DNA from 2 places in the Tibeticola sp. genome. Region 2 is predicted to be linked to the other one. Evidence: predicted binding sites of a transcription regulator. Region 2 holds the regulator's gene; the other holds the start of a gene.
The links. The regulator HrcA, encoded in region 2, represses chaperone genes, less so after heat shock. The targets are predictions, from matches to a motif close to TTAGCACTCNNNNNNNNNGAGTGCTAA.
Positions count from the first base shown of each region.

Region 1 (7,674 bases), on a different contig from region 2:
TCGGCGCAGCCCAGTGCCTGCCGGGCCGCCCAGGCACGCTCGACCGGCGTGCGCGCACGCACCCACAGCAAACGCTGCGCCGCGATGCCCTGCGCCTCGAGCGCCGGCGCAAACGGCGGCAGCGGCGCGCCCACCAGCACCACCGCGCCGTCGAGGGCCGACAGCGCGGGCGCGAGCAGCCGCCACAGCGCCTGCGTGGGCGCGCGCTGCAGCACCTCGACCAAAGCCCCCAGCGGCCACCCCCCACCGGGCAGCACCGCATCCAGCGCCGCGTGCCCCGTGGCACACACCCGCACAGGGGCCGTACCCAAGGCATCGGCGCGCCAAATATCGGGCCGCGTCCGCCAACCCTGCGGCGCGGCCTGCACTCCATCCACCGACGCAGCCAGGCCCGCCTCGCTCCCAGGGACCGGGGTCGACAGGCGCGAAGTCGGCGGGACAGGCGAAACGGCAGGCATATGCAGAATGGCGCGCTTGCGGCCCGCCCTGAAAACGGCCGGCCCAGGGCCATGGGACGAGCGGAAGCGAAAACGGTGTCAAAAGCGGGCCGAAAAACAAATCAACTGTATGTTTGTACAGTATAGATCGCTTCGACCGAAACGCAAACCCGCGCGCGAGGGGCTTGCTCAGGGTCGCCCTACCCCAGCGCCCTACCCCAGCGCCGTCTCCCGCCCCTCCACGTCGCGCCGCACCAGCGGAAAACCCGGCAGGCCGCGCAGCAGGCGTTTGCCGTAGCCCGTGCGGGTCAGGCGCCGGTCGTAGCAGGTGACGTAAGCGTGGTCGGTTTCGGTGCGGATGGCGCGGCCGGCCCATTGGGCGAGGCGGATGGCGGTGGCGGGGATGACGAGTTCGTTGAACGGGTCGCGCCCGGCCGCGCGCAGCCACTCGGCCCGCGCCTCCTCCACCGGGTCGTCGGGGCTGGCAAACGGCAGCTTGGTGATGAAGAGGTGCTCGCACAAGGCGCCGGGCAGGTCCAAGCCTTCGCCAAAGGACTGCATGCCGAAAATGATCGACGGCTCGCCGGCCGCCACGCGCTCGCGGTGGCGGGCCAGCAGCACGCTGCGCGGCCATTCGGTCTGCACCCACACGCGCGCGCGCAGATCCGCCGGCAGCGCCTGCACGGCCACGCGCATCTGCTCGCGCGAGGTGAACAACACCAGCGCGCCGCGCTCGACGGCGGCCAGATCGGCGACGAGGCGCTCGGCCAGTTCGGCATTGAAGGCGGCCGCGTCTTTGGGGTCGGCGCGGGTTTCGACGATGGTGAAGCGCCCCTGGGTTGCGTAGTCGAACGGACTTTCGACCTCGAGCGCGCGCACGTCGGGGTCGGCCGCGAGGCCGCTTTCGCGCAGGAAGAAGTCGAACTGCCCGCAGCTCGTGAGCGTGGCCGAGGTCAGCACCGCGCCGCGCACCTGCGGCCAGAGGTGCGTGCGCAGGGTCGCGCCGCTGAGGATGGGGCTGGCGTGCGCGCGCAGCACGACGAAATCACCTTCGACGCTGCTGCTGAACCATTTGGCCATCGGCAGGCCGACCTCGCCCGGGGGCGCATCGGACGCATCCGGCGCGGCGTCGCTCGGGCGCCATGCGGTGACCGGCGGCGCGAGCAAGGCGCGGGCTGTGGCATACACGTCGTCGAGGCGCGGCGCCAGCGTGCCGATCTGCGCATACAACGCCGACAGGCGCCGCGCCTCGTCGGGCTTGTCGCGGATCTCGGCCTTGAGCGCGCGCGCGACGGCGCTCACGGCGGCCAGCAGCGCTTCGGACGTAGCCTGCAGCAGTTGCAGCGGCTCGTCGAAGGCTTCGGGCAGCGCGCCGCGCGGCAGCCGCACCCGCGCGGGCCCAAAAGCATCGCCGCCGGCGCGCAGCGTGTCGCCCCAGGCGTCCATGGCCAGGCGCGCCAGATCGGCCAGCGTCTGGCGGATTTGCCCAGCCAGCCGCGGCACGTCGACGACCTCCGACACCGCGAGCAAACCGCCCGTACGCACCACGCGGGTCGCCAGGCGCTCGAGCCAGAGCGTGCGCGAAAGATCCATTGCGTGCGAAAACTGGTCGAGCGCAGTGGCGGGCAAGTGGTGCGCTTCGTCGAGCACGAGCAGGCAGTGATCCAGCTCCGGCAGCAGCCGCGCGCCCAGCGACGACAGCAGCAGATCATGGTTGGCCACGATGACCTGCGCGCCCACGAGCTCCTTGCGTCGCTCGTAATAGCTGCACTGACCAAACAGCGGGCAGTGCCGCCCGGTGCAGCTGCGCGCGTCGGCGCCCACCGGCGCCCAGAGGTCCGCCTCGGGCGGCGTGGGCAGGCTGTCGCGGTCGCCGTCCCAGAGCTTGGAGGCCAGCGCCTGCGTGAGGCTGGCGTAGAACTGCAGCCGCGCGCTCGCGCTGTGGCGGCTGGCCGCGCCGGCGTCGAGCGGTTCGTCGGGCTCGGCGTCTTCGTCGAACAGCGCCACCTCTTCGCCGCCGCTGAGACGGTTGAGCTTGAGTTTGCACACATAGCGCCCGCGCCCCTTGGCGAGCGCAAAGCGAAACGGCTGCGGCATTTGCGCGGCCAGCTGGGGCAGGTCCTTGTTCACCAGCTGCTCCTGCAGCGCCACCGTGGCGGTGGAAATCAGCACCCGCGTGCCGCGCGCAAGCGCCAGCGCAATCGCCGGTGCGCTGTAGGCGAGCGATTTGCCCACGCCCGTTCCCGCCTGGATGACGGCAATCGCGCGGCGCGGCGCGGCCTCACCACCGCCGGCGGTCTGCTCGGGCTTGCCCAGCGTGACAGCACAAAACGTCTGCGCCACGGCTTCGGCCATGCGGCGCTGGCCCGGACGCGGGCGCAGCTCACCCGCACCCGCCGCCAGCACGGCATCGAACGCGGCGAGCGCGTCGCGCGCGAGGGCATCGGAAGCATCGGTATCGGCAGACATGAAGGTGGAAGTGTTGCACACAGCGCGCGCGGGCCGGATGCCGCGCGGGGCCTTGAAAGCACGCGGTTTGACCGTATCATTAGCACTCGGTTCGCGCGAGTGCTAACATTCGCGCCCGCAGAGTGAAGGGAGTGCCGGCAGCCTGAGCCGCCGACGCTTCCCGCTCCATCCAACGTGCATCCATCTAACCCATAGGAGATCTCATGAAACTGCGTCCTCTGGCTGACCGCGTGATCGTCAAGCGTGTCGAAAGCGAAACCAAGACCGCCTCCGGCATCGTCATTCCCGACAACGCGGCCGAAAAGCCCGATCAGGGTGAAGTGATTGCCGTGGGTCCGGGCCGCACCAACGACAAGGGCGAAGTCAAGCCCCTGACGGTCAAGGTCGGCGACCGCGTGGTCTTCGGCAAGTACAGCGGCCAGACCGTCAAGGTCGATGGCGAAGAACTGCTGGTGATGAAGGAAGACGACCTGTTCGCGGTCGTCGAGAAGTGAATCCCGCCCAGCGCACTTCGCGTGTGAAACCTACCCTTTTTTGAATACGGAGAAACAGACATGGCAGCAAAAGACGTCATTTTCGGTGCAGATGCACGCCACCGCATGGTTGAAGGCGTGAACATCCTGGCCAACGCGGTCAAGGTCACGCTCGGCCCCAAAGGCCGCAACGTGGTGCTCGAGCGCTCGTTCGGCGCGCCCACCGTCACCAAGGACGGTGTCTCGGTCGCCAAGGAAATCGAGCTCAAGGACAAGCTCCAGAACATGGGCGCGCAAATGGTCAAGGAAGTGGCTTCCAAGACCAGCGACAACGCCGGTGACGGCACCACCACCGCGACCGTGCTGGCGCAAGCCATCGTGCGCGAAGGCATGAAGTACGTGGCCGCGGGCATGAACCCGATGGACCTCAAGCGCGGCATCGACAAGGCCGTCGACGCCCTGATCGCCGAGCTGAAGAAGGCATCCAAGCCCACCACGACCAGCAAGGAAATCGCCCAGGTCGGCTCGATCTCGGCCAACAGCGATAGCTCGATCGGCCAGATCATCGCCGATGCGATGGAAAAAGTCGGCAAAGAAGGTGTGATCACCGTCGAAGACGGCAAATCGCTGCAAAACGAGCTGGAAGTGGTCGAGGGCATGCAGTTCGACCGCGGCTACCTGTCGCCCTACTTCATCAACAACCCGGACAAGCAGGCCGCAATCCTCGAAAACCCCTTCGTGCTGCTCTACGACAAGAAGATCAGCAACATCCGCGACCTGCTGCCCACGCTCGAAGCCGTGGCCAAGGCCGGCCGTCCGCTGCTCATCATTGCCGAGGACGTCGAAGGTGAAGCCCTGGCCACGCTGGTGGTCAACACCATCCGCGGCATCCTGAAGGTCTGCGCCGTCAAGGCTCCGGGCTTTGGCGACCGCCGCAAGGCCATGCTCGAAGACATCGCCATCCTCACGGGCGGCAAGGTCATCGCCGAGGAAGTGGGCCTCACGCTCGAGAAGGTCACCCTGGCTGACCTCGGCCAGGCCAAGCGCGTCGAAGTCAGCAAGGAAAACACCATCATCATCGATGGCGCTGGCTCCCCCGCCGACATCGAAGCGCGCGTCAAGCAGATCCGCGTGCAGATCGAGGAAGCCACGAGCGACTACGACCGCGAGAAGCTGCAAGAGCGCGTGGCCAAACTCGCCGGCGGCGTGGCCGTCATCAAGGTCGGTGCCGCCACCGAAGTCGAGATGAAGGAGAAGAAAGCCCGCGTCGAGGATGCCTTGCACGCCACCCGCGCTGCGGTGGAAGAAGGCATCGTCGCTGGTGGTGGCGTCGCGCTGCTGCGTGCCCGTCAGGCCGCTGGCGAGATCAAGGGCGACAACCACGACCAGGACGCCGGCATCAAGATCGTGCTGCGCGCGATCGAGCAGCCGCTGCGTGAAATCGTGGCCAACGCCGGTGGCGAGCCCAGCGTCGTCATCAACAAGGTGCTCGAAGGCAAAGGCAACTTCGGCTTCAACGCCGCCAACGACACCTATGGCGACATGCTCGAAATGGGCATTCTGGACCCGACCAAGGTCACCCGCACCGCGCTGCAAAACGCCGCGTCGGTCGCCGGCCTGATGCTCACCACCGAGTGCATGGTCGCCGAAGCGCCGAAGGAAGAAGCGCCCGCTGCCGCCGGCGGCATGGGCGGCATGGGTGGCATGGGCGACATGATGTAAGTCGCAGCCCGGGTCCACGCATGCGGGCCCGGCTGGCTCCCGCCACCGAGAGCCACTTCCAAAAAAGCCCCGCGGGTTCGCCTGCGGGGCTTTTTTTATTCCAACATATACCACCTGTTTTTCTCCCGTTTGCGCAAGAATGTTGCGCCTATCGGAGATCTTCACAGCCCCCCTCAGGGTGACCGGCGGTGGTTTTCACGCAGTCACCTGCGAGACCCAAGACTTGGGGCCAAAGTGGCGTGGCGGCAACCTAGGCGCCAGCTATATGCGCCTCCACTCAAATCTCATTTAATATGGGCCTACCCATGTTCTATTGATCCGGCCAGAATATGTTTGAACCCCGTTACCATGGCGAAGTCCGGGATCCAGACACGACGCCAAGCCAGGAGCTGGCTACCGGAGGTCAATCTTCACCTGGCCGGATCAATAGAGGGTGCACTGCACGCAAGCAATCTGCCAATCATCCTTCCTGAAGGAAGCCTCCTATGAAAATCATCTCCAAAACGCTGATGCGCCCCCGAACTCTGCTGCCTCTCGCCGCGGCCTTGGCATTTGGCCTGAGCGCCTGTGGCGGGGGAGGCGGGGGTGTTTCAAGTGGAACCGCGAACTTTGCCCTGACCGACGCGCCCGTTTGCAACGGACTGCAAAATGTCTTCGTGACGGTCACCGCAATCGAGTTGATCGGTCAATCGGGCACATATTCGTTGACCTTGCCGAAGCCTGTCCAGGTCAACCTCACGACCTTGACGAACGGCGCGAAGCTGTTCCTGGGCAGCATCAGCGTGCCGGCTGGAACCTACCAGCAACTGCGCCTGATCCTGGCCGCGAATACGGGTAACGGCGGCTCCTATGCCAACTATGTCGTGCCGACGGGCTCGACGACGCAGGTTCCATTGACCACGCCCAGTGCGCAGCAAAGCGGCTACAAAATCAATGGCCAGTTCACGGTGGCGGCCAACGGTCAAGTCAACCTGACGATAGACTTCAATGCCTGTCGCTCGGTGGTGATGGCGGGCAAAAGCGGCCAGTACATCCTCAAGCCGGTGCTCAATCTGGTCGACGATGAGCAATCGGGTTCCATCACGGGCTACCTGCCAACAGCCGCTGCCGGGGCTGTCGTCATGGCGGAAGACAACCAGGGTCACATCGTCAAGACGACAGTGGCTGCGGCCGGTGCCGCGAGCACCGACCCATCGACGTTCACGCTGGCACCGCTGCCGGCCAACAGCACCGGCTATAACGTGGTGATCGCTCCACCGGCGCCCTCGTCCGGGACGCCAAGTCCGAACATCGCGCCCAATGTGGTGCTGAGCGTCCCCGTGACGGTGGGTCAAGTCACCACGCTGGGCAGCTCCAGCTCACCATTGCCCACGATCACCAGCACGCAGGACGCGACCTACAGCGGGACCATCACCCTCGAGCAGGAGGCGGACACCCTAATCGTGGCGCAAGAGTCTTTGAACTCAGTCACAATTAGCATTGCCCAGACCAACGGCGTTGAATCGACCAGTTCGACGACGACAAAAAGCTATGCCATGGTGTTGCCGACTGTCGCGCCGAACGTCGCCAGCTATACGAGCGGTGCCCTGAAGTTCACCCAAAGCTCGACGGCCCCGGCGATCACGATCCAGGCCTATGCCTCGGACGGGGAATCGGGTAATACGACCGCGGCCAACGGCCCGATCAGGCTTTCCGGAAGCAGCGACACCACGTTTGAAATGAATCATTGATGAACGCAAAGCCAGCGGCGTGAGCGCCGAGGCTTTTGTGCAGAGCAAGGGCATCAGTTACGAGATCGACTCCGGGCTGTGCCCGCAGTGTGACACCCTGAGCCGCATCAGCGAAGAGATCAGCGAGCTTTGATTGTGATGTCGGACGACGGATCAAGGATAGCCAAAATCTCATCAATCCCCTCTTCACCGAGTTTGTCTGATCGCATCGGGCCTCTGAAAAAAACCCAAGCTTCGCTCAGCCACGCTTTATTGAAAAGATGGGTTCACCAGCCGCTTACTGATTTCCGGTCTCGATTGCTGGTGGCCGCCTGGAACCCGTCCAGACGGGTTTCGAGAACAGAGATGCGATCCCGCCAGGCAGCGCCAGTCATTTCGCGTGCGCCTTGTGCGCCTCAACGTAGGAACGCAAAACGGCATTCATGCGCGACTGATACCGCTTGCCGGGTTGACCAGGATGAGGAAGACCTACTTAGTCGCTTCGCTCCCTCGGCCGTGGACAACACCTGTAGACGGACTGCGCCGCCCACAGGGTTGCCCACCGCACCAGCCCTTCGCCCACAAGCTCCACAGGCTGCTACCCCCAATTCGAGATAGGTACCCAAAATGAAGCGGTCGCGAGGGGCTATGATTTCGCAAATATGGGGCTGACTCAAGCTCAGCACCCCACATCCACATCCGTCTTCGCCAACACTCCCAGCTGCCGCAACAGCACACCAAGATGCTGCCACAGACCTACCTTCCCTCGAACAGACGGAATAGGTCAGAGTTGCTTGGGAATAGGGTGGAATTGCTGATTATGCCCCGGCCTGGCGCCGTCTACGCTACGCGCACACAGACGCG
Region 1 is NZ_JAEMQB010000010.1:8,807-16,480, forward strand. It holds gene JHC36_RS00700 (hypothetical protein) at 1-458, opposite strand, end outside; gene dinG (ATP-dependent DNA helicase DinG) at 651-2,906, opposite strand; gene groES (co-chaperone GroES) at 3,110-3,400, shown strand; gene groL (chaperonin GroEL) at 3,461-5,101, shown strand; gene JHC36_RS00720 (DUF4382 domain-containing protein) at 5,587-6,831, shown strand.
Region 1: groES (co-chaperone GroES) is a predicted target of HrcA. The motif match lies at 2,986-3,012, and genes of this name have one in related genera.

Region 2 (7,674 bases):
CCATGGCCGGCGTCATCAGCATGGCCACGACCAGCAGCGACACCAGGGCGAGCAGCGGCGTGACGGTAAAGATGACGATGAGCGGCGCCAGTGCTGCCTTGAGCCGCGCCAGCCCCATGCCGTCGAGCCAGTTCCAAAGCGGCGTGGCCCAGTCCGAGCCGTCGAGCAGACCCCGCACCCAGGCGACGGCCGGCTCCCACCAAAACCAGCCCAAACCGAGCGCGAGCGCGATCGTCAGCACCAGCGGCAACACCGACAGCGCGATCACCCGCGGGCGCAGCAGGTAGGCGACAGCGCGCCAAAAAGAATCCAGAAGCAAAGCCATGACTGCAGCATACCGGGCTGCCCCTGCCGGTCAAGCCCGCCACCGGCGGGGCATCCGGTGCGCGGCAACGGGCCGGTCAGGCCCGACCGACGAGGCGCTTCAAGCCCAGCCACTGCTGCGACCAGAAGCCGTCTCCATAATCGCGGCCCTGCTCGACCTGGTCGCGCACGCCGGTGGGCTCCCAACGATCGGCGAAATTCGCGGTGCCGAGCAGCATGTCCCACCACGGAAACAGGACGCCGAAATTGCAGCCGCCGAGCGGTGCCGCGCGCTGACCGTCACGGGCCGGCGCTTCATGGCCGATGCCAATGGCATGGTGCAGACGGTGAAAACGCGGACTGATCCACAGCCGCTCGCCGATGTGCCCAAAAGACAAACGCAGGTTCGCATGCTGCAAGCTCTCGCTGAGCTGGCTGAACGCAACGAGCGCGACGAACTGGCCCGGCGGCACGCCGATGAGCACGGCGACCGCGACGAACAGCAGGTCGACGATGATGCTGTCGAGCAGATGGTTGCGGTTGTCGGTCCACATCGTCACTTGGCGCTGTGCGTGGTGCAAGGCATGGAGCCGCCACCACCACTCGAACTGATGCTGTGCGCGGTGCACCCAGTAGTTGATGAAATCAAACACCACGAGGTAGAGGAAAAAGCTCACCAAAGCCTGGTCGGTCACACCGGGCCAGAGCTGATCGAGATGCAGCGTCGGCATACCGCGGGCGCGCAGCACCGCAATGCCCGACTCGAGCCAGTTCTCGAAGGTGAAAAACATCACCAGCTTGAATAGCCCCAGTCGGTGCAGCAAGGTGTAGAGCACATCCACCCGCACCGCACGCCGATCCGTCACGGGCTCGACCGGGCGCCAGCGCTGCAAAGGCCCGATGACCAGCAGCAGCACCGCAATCTGGATCAGCCCAACGAGCACCCAGCCCGTACCCTCATAGGCTTCCTCGAGCAGATTGCCCCAGCCCAGCGCGAAAGCGACCGGCTGCACGATGGACTCGAACAGCCCCTCCTGCACCCGGGAAAAGACATCCAACCATCCGTCCATGAGGCGTATTATGGGGAAACCGGGGCCGGCTCAGGTTTGATGCGCCGCAATCCAGGGCGCGTAGGCGGGGTGTTCGCGCAGCGTCGCAAAGCGCAGGCCCCGGGCCCGGAGGCCAACGATCAAAGGTTCGAGCACCTCGGGCGCCCAAGGCACCCGGCGCGACCAGATGCCCAGATGGGCAAGCAGGATGTCGCCCGCTCGCACGTCACGCAGCGCCTGGGCGAGCAAGCGGTCGTTCGGATAGGTCTCGCTCGGCAGTTCATCACCAAGAAAACCGGCGCTCGACCAGCCCACATGCGCCCAGCCGCCCGCGCGGGCCGCCGCCAGCAAGGCGGGTGAATGCTTGCCGCCTGGCGCACGCCACAGCGGCAGCGGCGCCACGCCAGTGATCTCACGCAACCGATCGGCGGCGCGGGCGATGTTGGACCGATAGGCGTCCGCAGTCCAGATGCGCTCGCGCCCGGCCTCGGGGCCGGCGGTAGGGCGCACACGGAACCGCGGCTCACCCGCACCGTCCGGCACGTCCCCACGCCAATACGCGTGGTCGTAGGTGTGCGAGGCGAACGCATGGCCTTCTTGGCCGCGCTCGGCCCACCAAGGAGCCCAATGCGCGCCGAGGCTACCGTCTCCGACCTGCGTGGGCTCGTTGGCCGCGAAAAACGTCACACGCACGTCCTGACGGCGCAACACCTCAGCCACAAAGGGCGCAATGGCCATGTGACCGGTGTCGAAGCTGAGGTAGATCGGCTCGGCGGCCGCTGCGCTGGCATTTTTTGAGGCTTTTATCCCGTTTGCCAGCGCCAAATGCTGCGGTGCCGCTATTGAAAGTGAAGCAAAGAGCCCGCCGATGCGCGCCAGCGCCCAGCGGCGCGGCACCGAGGCGCCACCCGTCGGCGCTTCACTGCCGCGGCACATGGTCGAGCGTCCAGACACCGTGCGGCGACTTGCCCACGGGGATCTGCTGCACCACCTTGCGGCTCGCGAGGTCGATGATGGTGAGCTTCTTCGCCCAGCGCGAGGTGACGAACAGCCGCTTGCCGTCGGCCGAAATGTCCATGTCGTCCGGGCCGGAGGGTGCGGGGAAGCGGTCCACCACCTCGAGCGTCAGGTAGTCGATCTTGCTGATGCTGTTGGCGACGCGGTTGCTCACGAAGACATGGCGGCCGTCACCCGCAGCGCGAAACGAGTGCGCGCCTAGCCCCGTGAGCAGCTTTTTCACCAGATGCGGTGCCGGGCCGCTCACGTCGTAGACCTCCACGCCATCGCCGCCGGTCAGCCCCACGAGCAGCAGCCGATCACCCGGCACGCCAAACACGTCGGCCGGCAGGGCGCCAGTCTTGATGCGCCATTTGAGCGTCTGCGTGGCAAGGTCGATGGCCACGAGTTCGTCGCTGTCCTGCATGGTCGAATAAACCGTGGTGCTCTTGCTGTCGATCCAGAGGTGGCTGGGCGTTTTGCCGGTCGGGATCCGCTTGACGAGCGTGAGTTCGCTGCCGTTCCAGCGGTAGATATCGACATGGTTGAGCCGGTTCGCCGCGGTCACGAACCATTTCATGTCGGGCGAGAAGCGCAGGTGGTAAGGATCGAGAATGGCCGTGACGGTGCGCTGCACTTCAGCCGTGCGCGGGTCGATGAAGGTCAGCGAATCACCCAGCGCATTGGCCACGATGACCGACTTTTCATCGGGCGTCAGGTAGATGTGATGCGGCTCCTTGCCGGTTGGGATGCGCTTGATCTCACGGCCCTGCTCCGGATCGATGACGCTCACCGTGCCGTCGAGTGAATTGAGGACGAACAGCGGCATGCCTGCGGTGGCCACGCCCGAAACGGCCAGCAACAGGCCCGCGAACCAGAAACGGAGCACAAAGAACTTCAAGATCGGCACTTTCATGGGGAACTGAATAGTGTATCGGCGCCGCGACGCGCGGCCGGCCGTCCATGGGCGATCCCCGCCGCGGGCTGCCATGATCGCTCTAAATTCAGGAGCACCGAAACACCGTTTGACGCCGGCAAGCAGCGATCCTGTTACTTTTTTCCGCCAGGTGCCAGATAACCGACCCGGCGCAGGTCATCGGCGTCGAGCCAGCGCCACTGACCGGGTGGCAAGTCCTCGGGCAGTGCCAGATCCCCGATGCGCGAGCGGTGCAAGGCCTCGACCCGGTTGCCGACCGCCGCCACCATGCGCTTGACCTGGTGGTACTTACCCTCGGTCAGCGTGAGCCGCAGCGTGTTTGTGCCGGTCGCCTCGCAAGCCGCTGCGCGCACCGGCTGCGGGTCGTCGTCGAGCACCACGCCCGCGAGCAAGCGCTGCACCTGCGTCGCATCGACCGGGTGCTTGGCCGTGACCTCGTAGACCTTGGGCACGTGGTGGCGCGGGGAACTCAAGCGGTGGATGAACTGCCCGTCATCGGAAAGCAGCAGCGCGCCGGTGGTGTCCTGATCGAGCCGCCCGACCGCCTGTACGCCCTGCAGCGCGGCCCCCTTGACCGGCCGCTGGCGCAGCGGCGCGGGCAGCAGGGTGTAGATGCTCGGCCAAGCCGAGGGCTTGTGCGAACACTCATAGCCCGCGGGCTTGTGCAGCAGCACGTAAGCCCGCGCCCGGTAGACCCAGCGCTGCCCTTGCACCTCGAACACCAAGCCCTCGGGGTCGAGCTCCGTGCCCGGCTCGGGCATCGCGACTCCTGGCACCCGTACCCACCCATGCTGGATCAGCCCGGCACAGATGCGGCGCGTGCCAAAGCCCTGGGTGTAGAGAATGTCGTCGAGGCGCATGCGGAGGGTGGGAGGTGGCGCTGGCGGCCCTGGCGGCGCCAGCAGCGCCACGGTCGCTCGGCGCGTGACCCAAGGACACGTCGGAAAGCGGGGAGAGTGGTAGGCCGTGCAGGGCTCGAACCTGCGACCCAGGGATTATGAGTCCCCTGCTCTGACCAACTGAGCTAACGGCCCGTGGGTTCGATTGTAGGCGGGCGCCCGACGCTCGCTCGCCGCTCAATCGCCAGCCTGGCTCAGCGCCTGGCCGAGCAAACGGGACGTGATGTCGACGATCTGGATCATGCGGTCGTAGGGCATGCGGGTCGGCCCGATCACGCCGAGCGTTCCGACGACCGAGCCATCGACCTCGTACGGAGCGCTGACGATCGAAAGCTCCTCCACCGGCACCATCTGGCTCTCTCCCCCGATGAAGATCCGAATGCCATCGGCCTGGCTGCTCACGTCGAGCAAACGCATGAGTTGGGTCTTCTGCTCGAACAGATCGAATGCGCGCCGAAGCTGATCGAGGTCACTCGAAAAGTCGTCCACGGACAAGAGGTTGCGTTCGCCGGCGATGACGACCGCCTCCTGGGCGTCATTGAGCGCTTCGCTGCCGACCTGCACGGCGGCTTGCATCAACGCGGCGATTTCACCCTGCAAGGTCCGCACCTCATCTTTGAGCTTCTCGCGCACCTGCTCGAGCGCCATGCCAGCGTAATTGGCATTGAGGTAATTCGATGCCTCGGTGAGCTGCGAGGTCGTGAAATCGGTCTGAGTGCTGATGACGCGGTTTTGCACATCTCCCTCGGGCGACACGATGATCACGAGCAAGCGCTGCGCGGAGAGCCGAAGAAACTCGATATGCCTAAAGACCGATGGCCGACGCGGCGCCATGACCACACCCACGAAATGCGACAGGTTGGACAGCAGATGCGCCGCGTTGGAAATCACCTTCTGCGGCTGGTCCGGGATGAGGCGCGACTCGAGCTCGGCAGCCGGCAGACTGAGCGCGCTGCGCCTGACCGTCAACAAGGTGTCGACGAAAAACCGGTACCCTTTGGCCGTTGGTACCCGCCCCGCCGAGGTGTGCGGACTCGCGATGAGGCCGAGTTCCTCGAGGTCGGCCATGACGTTGCGGATCGTGGCCGCCGAGAGCTCCAAACCGCTGGCCTTGGAAAGGGTCCGCGATCCGACCGGCTGTCCTTCGGCGATGTAACGCTCGACCAGCGTGCGCAGCAAAATCTTGGCGCGCTCGTCGAGTTGTGGAATGGTTTCACCCAGCATGAGTCTCTGAGCCCGATGAATTTGATGATGTAATTTGCCACATGCGATCTATCTTCCACCATGTCGCGCTCATCGGCAAATATCAGGCCACGGGCCCGTCCGGGGCTCAGGCCGGATCGCTGCGATCGGCCCTGGAAGCGATTGCCCACTTCCTGCATGAAAACGGGTGCGAAGTTTCGCTCGAGCACCAGACTGCGACGCACTCGGGCTTGAGCGGCTATGCAGCCCTCGACGTCTCCGAAATCGGCCGCCAGTGCGACCTGGGCTTGGTCGTCGGGGGCGATGGCACCATGCTCGGCATTGGGCGCCAGCTCGCGCGCTACGGCACCCCTTTGGTCGGGATCAACCACGGGCGACTGGGCTTCATCACCGATATTGCGCTGTCGAATTTCCGTGAGGTGCTCGGGCCCATGCTACGGGGGGAGTTCGAGGAAGATCCGCGCGCCCTCATGCAAGCTCGTGTGCTGCGCGATGGCCTGTGCGTGTTCGAAGCCCAGGCCATGAACGACGTCGTCGTGCACCGCGGCTCGGTCTCCGGCATGGTGGAGCTGCGCGTCGAAGTGGGCGGCCGTTTCGTCGCCAACCAACGGGCCGACGGGCTCATCATCGCAACCCCGACGGGCGCCACCGCCTACGCGCTCTCCGCCGGCGGACCGCTGCTGCACCCGTCGATCGCGGGCTGGGTGCTGGTGCCGATTGCGCCGCACACCCTCTCCAACCGGCCCATCGTACTGCCCGACGACCAGGAGGTCGCCATCGAAATCGTCTCCGGTCGGGACGCCAGCGCCAATTTCGACATGCAGTCCCTGGCCTCGCTGCTGCATGGCGACCGCATCACCGTTCAACGCTCCGAATACCGCGTGCGCTTCCTTCATCCTCGCGGCTGGAGCTACTTCGACACCCTGCGGCGCAAGCTGCACTGGAACGAAGGGGGTTCCTGAACGTGGCTCTCCGAAGCATTCATCTGCGCAACTTCGTCATCGTCGAGGAGGCCGCCCTCGAGTTCGAGGCGGGCTTCACGGCCCTGACGGGAGAAACGGGCGCGGGCAAATCCATCCTGATCGACGCGCTGCAGCTGCTGCTCGGCGACCGCGCCGACGCATCGGTCCTCCGCGAAGGTGCAGATCGCGCCGAACTCAGCGCCGAATTCGACTCGACCCCCGCTCTGGCGGCCTGGTTGAGCGACAACGGCTTCGATGCCGACGACGCCATCCTCCTTCGGCGCACCATCGATCGGCAAGGACGCAGTCGCGCCTGGATCAATGGCACACCCGCCACCACCAGCCAGCTGCGCGCCCTCGGCGAATCCCTGATCGACATTCATGGTCAGCACGCCTGGCAAAGCCTGACCCGCGCCAGCGCCATCCGTGCGCTGCTCGACGCCTACGCCGGAGCCGACACCGCCCAGGTCGCTGACCGCTGGCAACAATGGCAAAGCGCCCAACGCGCACTGGCAAGCGCCGAGTCCGCACAGGAGACGCTCGCCCGCGAACGAGAGCGTCTCGACTGGCAACTGAGCGAAATCGAGCGACTCGCGCCGGGCGAAGACGAGTGGTCGGAACTCAACGCGAGCCACAGCCGGCTCGCCCATGCCCAGGCGCTCATCGATGCGGCGGCCTTGGCGGCGCAGAGCCTCGCGCCCGAAGACGACGTGCCCGGCGCCATCGACTCGCTGGCTCGGGCGCATCATGCGCTCCTGGAACAAGCATCGATCGAGCCCGAATTTGCGGCGATCGCCGACATCCTCGCCCAGGCACTCGCCCAGGCCGAGGACGCGCTGCACAGCCTCAACGGCTACCTGCGCAAGACCAGCGTCGACCCCGAGCGACTCGCGTTGCTCGATGCCCGACTCGCACTCTGGTTGTCGCTGGCCCGCCGCTACAAGTCCCCCCCTGAGGACCTGCCGGCGCTGCGCACGCGCTGGCTCCAAGAGCGCGCCGAACTCGAGGCCGCGTCCGACCTCGATGCGCTTCGCAAGGCCGAGCGTGCGGCCGCGGCGGCCTACCAGGAAGCCGCACTGCAACTCTCCCAGCAGCGTCGTGCCGCCGCGCCCCGTCTTGCCGAACAAGTCACCCGCCGGATGCAATCCCTCGGCATGGAAGGCGGCCGCTTCGAGGTTGAGATCCGCCCCCTCGAGACGCCCGCCAGCTCCGGTATCGACGATGTCGTCTTCCTCGTCGCGGGCCATGCCGGCAGTGCGCCCAAGCCGGTCGCCAAGGTCGCCTCTGGCGGTGAACTCTCGCGGCTCTCGCTCGCCATCGCCGTC
Region 2 is NZ_JAEMQB010000046.1:14,987-22,660, reverse strand. It holds gene JHC36_RS02905 (EI24 domain-containing protein) at 1-325, opposite strand, end outside; gene JHC36_RS02900 (sterol desaturase family protein) at 402-1,373, opposite strand; gene JHC36_RS02895 (polysaccharide deacetylase family protein) at 1,404-2,195, opposite strand; gene JHC36_RS02890 (YVTN family beta-propeller repeat protein) at 2,272-3,177, opposite strand; gene JHC36_RS02885 (pseudouridine synthase) at 3,399-4,145, opposite strand; tRNA gene JHC36_RS02880 (tRNA-Ile) at 4,243-4,319, opposite strand; gene hrcA (heat-inducible transcriptional repressor HrcA) at 4,362-5,408, opposite strand; gene JHC36_RS02870 (NAD kinase) at 5,450-6,349, shown strand; gene recN (DNA repair protein RecN) at 6,352-7,674, shown strand, end outside.